Regions from separate parts of the Streptomyces sp. NPDC002130 genome, predicted to be linked through region 2. Evidence: predicted binding sites of a transcription regulator. Region 2 holds the regulator's gene; the other holds the start of a gene.

Region 1 (3,411 bases), on a different contig from region 2:
GGTGGAACGCGCCGCGCCGCCCCCCGAGACGGCCGCACCGACGCCGACGGGAGCGCCCGAGGCCCACGTGCCGGGGCTGCTGGACGGGGTGCCGCGGCAGCGGGGACCGGGCGAGCGGGGGGTCGCGGGAGTACGGCAGCCCGGTCCCACGGCGGGGCCCCGGCGGCGACTGCGCCCCTGGCGGCTGCTGCCCACCCCCACCGGCACGCCGTTCACCTTCGGATACGCGCTCCTCCTCTGCCTCACCTCGCTGATCTCCGCGCACGCGGATCCGGCTCTCGTGCACGCCCTCCTCCAGGGCTCCAGCACGGATGTGACGCACCTGGTGCGCACGCCGGAGCTGGTGCTGGTCGGCAGCGCGCTGTGGGTCGCGGGCGGGGTGACCTCGCCCTTCGCCATCGCCTTCGTGCTGGTGCTGACCGCGCTGGAACGGCGGATCGGGGGCGTGCGCACAGCCGGCGTCTTCCTGCTCGGGCATGTCCTCGCCACCTTCGCGACCGAGGTCCCGGTGGGCCTCGCGGTCCTGGCCGGGCACCTCCCCGACAGTTCCCTGCACCGCCTCGACTACGGCGTCAGCTTCGGCGTCGCCGCCGGTATCGGCGCCCTGGCCGGTCTCTTGCCGCTGTGGCAGCGTCTGCCGCTGCTGGCCGGGTTCGGCTGGATGCTGCTCCAGGACCTGCTCGCCTTCGCCGATCCCATGACGAACTGGGGACACCTCATCGCCCTGGGCATCGGGATCGCGACCTGGCCGATGGTCCGGCGGTGGTACGCGACCCGCCTCGGAGTGGCCGGGGCCTGACCGGGCCGCCCTTCAGGTCCTGGGGGCCTGACCGCGCGGCCCTTCAGGTCCGGGCGGAGGCCGGCGGGTCGTGCCTGGCGCTGGTCAGCGGGGCCACCATCTCCCAGCCCAACGCCTCGTAGAGCCCTCGGCCCGCGGGGGTGCCGGCCAGGACTCCGGTCCGCGCCCCCTGCCGGACGGCGGCGTTCTGCAACGTCCGCACGACGAGGCTGCCCAGACCCTTGCGGCGGTGCTCGGGGGCCGTCTCGATCCGGTCGACGACGGCGGTCTCGCCCGTCGGGGTGACCTGTCCGCGGGCCGCCAGGGATCCGTCCGGCGCGGCCACCATCAGATGGGTCACTCCACCGCGCGACCATTCGCGCAGCCGGAAGCCCTCGGGGACGGCCGGAGCGCCGTCTGCCTTCAGGGGGACCGTCATCAGGCAGCCGGGCTCGGGGTCGATCCACCAGTTGCCGTCCAGCCAGCCGGAGACCACCGAGGGATCCCGGAAGGCCTTCAGCCACACACCCTGGCCGGTCACCCCGTCGGCCACCTTGCGGACGGTCGTCTCGTCGAGGTCCTCGCCCGTCGCGCCGAACACGTGCCGTGTGACGTGCCCGTACAGGCCCATGTCGATCGTCCAGCCCCACGGCTCGGTCGTGGGCGGGGCGGCCCCGCGCGACACGACCCACCCGTCCACCCATGCCTGCACGGTGCCGTCCACGCCATCCCCCTGTAATGAGTGAGATACCTGATCGTCTATTACCTCACCTGAGCTTACGCGCCCTCCGGGTCCCGGTGTCATCGGTGATCGCTGACAGCGAACAGCCCATGGGGAACATCCGGGCGCGCCCAAGCATTGAGTCGGCATAACTCAACTTGACTGCCGAAGGGGAGATCATGGCTTCGACGTCCACACCGCTCACCCTGCCCGTGCTGCCGCTCGACGGCGAGGTCGTGCTGCCCGGCATGGTGGTCCCGCTGGACCTGAGCGATTCCGAGGTCCGTGCCGCGGTGGAGGCCGCTCAGGCCGCTGCCCGCACAACACCCGGAAAGCCCCGGGTACTCCTGGTGCCACGCATCGACGGGACCTACGCGAACACCGGTGTCCTCGGCACCGTCGAGCAGGTCGGCCGGCTGGCCGACGGTGACCCGGGCGCCCTGATCCGCGGCCGGAGCCGGGTGCGCATCGGCGCGGGGACCACCGGTCCCGGTGCCGCCCTCTGGGTCGAGGGGGCCCGCGTCGACGAGACCGTGCCGGAGCCGCTGCCCGGCCATCTCGCCGAACTGGTCAAGGAGTACAAGGCCCTCGCCACCGCCTGGCTGCGCAAGCGCGGTGCCTGGCAGGTCGTCGACCGGGTCCAGGCCATCGACGACGTCTCGGCGCTCGCCGACAACTCCGGATACTCGCCGTTCCTGACCACCGACCAGAAGGTCGAACTGCTGGAGACCGCCGACCCGGTGGCCCGGCTGAAGCTCGCCACCCGGCAGTTGCGCGACCACCTCGCCGAGCAGGACGTGGCCGAGTCGATCGCCAAGGACGTCCAGGAGGGTGTCGACAAGCAGCAGCGCGAGTTCCTGCTGCGCCGTCAGCTGGACGCCGTGCGCAAGGAGCTGCGCGAGCTGGGCGGCGAGCAGGAGGGCGAGGAGTCCGACGACTACCGCACCCGCGTGGAGGCCGCCGATCTGCCCGAGAAGGTGCGCGAGGCCGCGCTCAAGGAGGTCGACAAGCTGGAGCGGTCCTCCGACCAGTCGCCCGAGGGCTCCTGGATCCGCACCTGGCTCGACACGGTCCTGGAGATGCCGTGGAACGAGCGCACCGAGGACGCCTACGACATCCAGGGCGCCCAGGCCGTCCTCGACGCCGAGCACGCCGGCCTGGAGGACGTGAAGGAGCGGATCACCGAGTACCTGGCGGTGCGCAAGCGGCGTACCGACCGGGGACTGGGCGTGGTCGGCGGGCGGCGCGGCGGTGCCGTGCTCGCGCTCGTCGGGCCGCCCGGCGTCGGCAAGACCAGCCTGGGCGAGTCCGTCGCCCACGCCATGGGCCGCAAGTTCGTCCGCGTCGCACTCGGCGGCGTCCGCGACGAGGCCGAGATCCGCGGCCACCGGCGCACCTACGTCGGTGCCCTGCCGGGCCGGATCGTCCGGGCCGTCAAGGAGGCCGGCTCGATGAACCCGGTCGTGCTCCTCGACGAGATCGACAAGGTGGGCTCGGACTTCCGGGGCGACCCGGCCGCCGCCCTCCTCGAGGTGCTCGACCCGGCGCAGAACCACACCTTCCGGGACCACTACCTGGAGGTCGAACTGGACCTGTCCGACGTCGTCTTCCTCGCGACCGCCAACGTCCTGGAGGCGATCCCGGAGGCCCTGGCCGACCGGATGGAGATCGTCCGCCTGGACGGCTACACCGAGGACGAGAAGGTCGTCATCGCCCGCGACCACCTGCTCCCGCGCCAGCTGGAGCGGGCCGGGCTCGGCGCGGACGAGGTGACCATCGACGAGGGCGCGCTGCGCAAGCTCGCCGGGGAGTACACCCGCGAGGCGGGCGTTCGCACCCTGGAGCGGTCCGTCGCACGACTGCTGCGCAAGGTCGCCGCCCAGCACGAACTGGGTCAGCGGAAGCTGCCGTT
Region 2 (3,411 bases):
GGGATGCTCATCCGCCCCGTGCCCGGCCATCGCCCATCCCACCCCCGGTATCGCCGCCTTTCCGCAGCGCAACTATGCGCGGACCGGACGGGCTCCGCAACACGGCTCCCCGCGCGGCGACCGCCGGAAACCACCGGTACACACCGGTATCTCCGGGCTCGATTCAGCCGCTCGCGGGTTTGGTCGCAGCGGAGGGCCAGGGGTGGTGAACCCGGCTCCCGGGGCGGCTACTTCAGGCCGATGGCCCGGCACGCCGCCTTGTACTCGGCCGTGCAGATGTCCGACAACTTGTAGATGTCGTCCGCGACCACCGTGTCCTTGATGTTCTCCTTCGTGAGCGCGACCACCGGCACGAGCTGCGCCGGAATGCCCTTGTCGGTGGGGCTGTCGACCTTGTCGCGGGTGAGGGCGGCGAACTGGATGTCGCGGCCCTGGACCTTGGCGACGGCCATCTCCGCGGCGTTCTCCGCCTCCTGCGGGTAGGACTTGTACACGCTCATGTACTGGTCACCGGCGATGATCCGCTGCACCGCCGGCAGCTCCGCGTCCTGCCCGGTGATCGGCGGCAGCTTGGTCACACCGGCGGCCTCGAGCGCCTTGACGATGCCGCCCGCCATGCCGTCGTTGGCGGAGTACACCGCCGCGATGTTGTCCTTGCCGATCTTCTGGATCGCGTCGGCCATGTTGGCCTGGGCGTTCTCCGGCTTCCAGTCCTTGGTGTCGAAGGACTGGGCGATCGTCACCTTGCCGTTCAGCTCGGACATCGCGCCCGCCTTGAACTGCTTGGCGTTCGGGTCGGTGGACGAGCCGTTCATCATGACGATCTTGTCGGAGACGCTCGCCTTCTCGCCGATGGCCTCCAGCAGGGAACGGCCCTGGACCTCGCCGACCAGCTCGTTGTCGAAGGAGATGTACGCGTCGATCGGGCCCTCGGCCAGCCGGTCGTAGGCGATGACCGGAATGCCGGCCTCCTTGGCCTTCTCCACGCCGCTCGCGATGGCCTTCGCGTCGACGGCGTCCAGCAGGATCACGTCGACCCGGTCGTCGATCATCTGCTGCAGCTGGCTCGCCTGCTTGTCCGCGCTCGCCTCGGCGTTGGCGTACTCGACGCGGCCCTTGTCGTTGGTGAGCGACTCGACCTTCCGCTTGATGATCGGGTAGTCGAAGTTCTCGTAGCGCGTGTTCGCCTTCTCCGGCAGCAGCAGTCCGACGGTGATGTCGTTGCCCTTGGCCGGGCTCGCGTCGTCACTGCTCCCCGTCGCGTTGAGCACGCCGCAGCCGGCGAGCGTGACGGACATCGTGGCGGCGGCCACGGATATGGAGATACGACGACGCATGCGGGAGCTCACTTCGCGTGTGATTCGGACGTGGGCACAGCTTTGCGGCCCATATGACTGAAAAGCCAACGCGGACGCGCCCCCCAGCGTCAAGCGGAACCACTTAACGAGATGACAACACCACGCTGCGCAAGCGTTGTGAAGACTCTGCGGAATCACGTTCAAGTGGCGTGCACCACTCGGCCATCCACAGGAGGACCGGCGAAACCAGGGCAAGGCCTGCAAAGCACGCGAAAGGGGCCGGGAGTCAACTCCCGGCCCCTTCACATGCGTAGGCGCGTCAGTCGGACTGCTGCTGCCGCTTGGGCCGCCACACCACCAGTGCGCTGGTCTGCTGCACCTCCTGGTACGGCACCAGGTCGCGGCGGTACGACGCGTGCACCGCGGCCTCGCGCTGGCGCATCGCCGCCGCCGCGCCGTCGAGCGCGTCCTGCATCTCGGCCACCCTCGCCTGGAGCGCGGCGACCTGGTTCTCCAGTTCGATGATGCGCTTGATACCGGCCAGGTTGATGCCCTCGTCCTGCGACAACTGCTGGACGGTGCGCAGCAGTTCGATGTCACGGGCCGAGTAACGGCGGCCCCGGCCGGCCGTGCGGTCCGGGGAGACCAGACCCAGCCGGTCGTACTGGCGCAGGGTCTGCGGGTGCAGGCCGGACAGCTGGGCCGCCACCGAGATGACGTAGACCGGGGTCTCCTCGGTCAGTTCATACGGATTGCGCCGACGACCGTCCATCTGACTCATGCTCCCTTCGCGGCCTGGAACAGATCCGCCCGCGGATCCTCACCCGCGGTCGCCTCTCGGTACGCCTCGAGTGCGTCACGAGCCTTCCCCGACAGGTCCTTCGGAACACTCACCTCCACGGTGACCAGGAGGTCGCCGCGGGTGCCGTCCTTGCGGACCGCGCCCTTGCCCCGGGCGCGCATGGTACGCCCGTTGGGCGTGCCCGGCGGCAGCTTCAGCGTGACGGGCGGGCCGCCCAGGGTGGGCACCCGCACCTCGCCGCCGAGGGCCGCCTCGGTGAAGGTCACCGGGACGGTGACCGTGAGGTTGTCCTCCTTACGGCCGAACACCGGGTGGGAGTCGACGTGCACGACCACGTAGAGGTCGCCCGCCGGCCCGCCGCGCTCGCCCGGCGCTCCCTTGCCGCGCAGCCGGATCCGCTGGCCGTCGCTGACGCCCGCGGGGATGCGCACCTGCATGGTGCGGGAGGACTTGGCCCGGCCGCTGCCCTTGCAGACCTCGCAGGCGTTCTCCGCGATCAGGCCGCGGCCCTTGCAGTCCGGGCAGGGGTCGGTCAGGGAGAAGCCGCCGCCGCTGCCCCGGGCGACCTGCCCGGTGCCGACGCAGGTCGGGCACACGCGGGGTGTGCCGTTCTTGTCGCCGGTGCCCGAACAGGCCTTGCAGGGAGACTGCGACGACATCCGCAGTGGGACGGTCGCGCCCTCGATCGCCTCCGTGAAGCTGAGCGTGACCTCGGACTCGATGTCCTGGCCGCGCCGGGGGTGCGTACGCGTCCCCGGACCGCCCGCGCCACCGCGGTTGAACAGGCCCCCGAAAACGTCACCGAGGCCGCCGCCGAAGCCGCCGGCCCCCTGGCCGCCGCCCTGGGCGCCGCCTCCGAAGAGGTCGCCCAGGTCGAAGTTGAAGGAGCCGCCCGCGCCGCCCGGCCCCGGGCGGAAGCCGCCGTTGCCGAAGAGGGCGCGCGCTTCGTCGTACTCCTTGCGCTTCTTGGGGTCGCCGAGGATGTCGTTGGCCTCGGAGATCTCCTTGAAACGCTCCTCCGCCTTGACGTTTCCCTTGTTGGCGTCCGGGTGGTTCTCGCGGGCGAGCTTCCGGTACGCCTTCTTGATCTCGGCCTCGGTGGCGTCCTTGGGGACGCCGAGGACCTTGTAGTAGTCCTTCTCGATGAAGTCCTTGGTGCTCATCCTCGACGCCCCTCCTTCCCTTCGTCTATGACGTCAGCCCTCGTCCGGGCCACCGCTCTCCTTGTCGTCGGCGTCGGCCGACTCGTCCGCCTTGACCGTCTGCGCCCCCGGCTGGGGTTCGGCCACGGCCACCCGCGCGGGGCGGATG

Evidence for each region. The regulator HspR, encoded in region 2, represses chaperone genes until heat shock. The targets are predictions, from matches to a motif close to TTGAGNNNNNNNNNCTCAA.
Region 1: the regulator HspR is predicted to act here: its motif matches at 1,638-1,656, upstream of lon (endopeptidase La).

The regions. Positions count from the first base shown of each region.
Region 1 covers NZ_JBEOXI010000034.1:21,202-24,612, reverse strand. Annotated here, with positions in the region: gene ABT116_RS09260 (rhomboid-like protein) at 2-799, shown strand; gene ABT116_RS09255 (GNAT family N-acetyltransferase) at 843-1,502, opposite strand; gene lon (endopeptidase La) at 1,679-3,411, shown strand, end outside.
Region 2 covers NZ_JBEOXI010000115.1:15,531-18,941, forward strand. Annotated here, with positions in the region: gene ABT116_RS22155 (helix-turn-helix transcriptional regulator) at 1-30, opposite strand, end outside; gene ABT116_RS22160 (sugar ABC transporter substrate-binding protein) at 228-1,337, opposite strand; gene ABT116_RS22165 (heat shock protein transcriptional repressor HspR) at 1,618-2,070, opposite strand; gene dnaJ (molecular chaperone DnaJ) at 2,076-3,263, opposite strand; gene grpE (nucleotide exchange factor GrpE) at 3,297-3,411, opposite strand, start outside.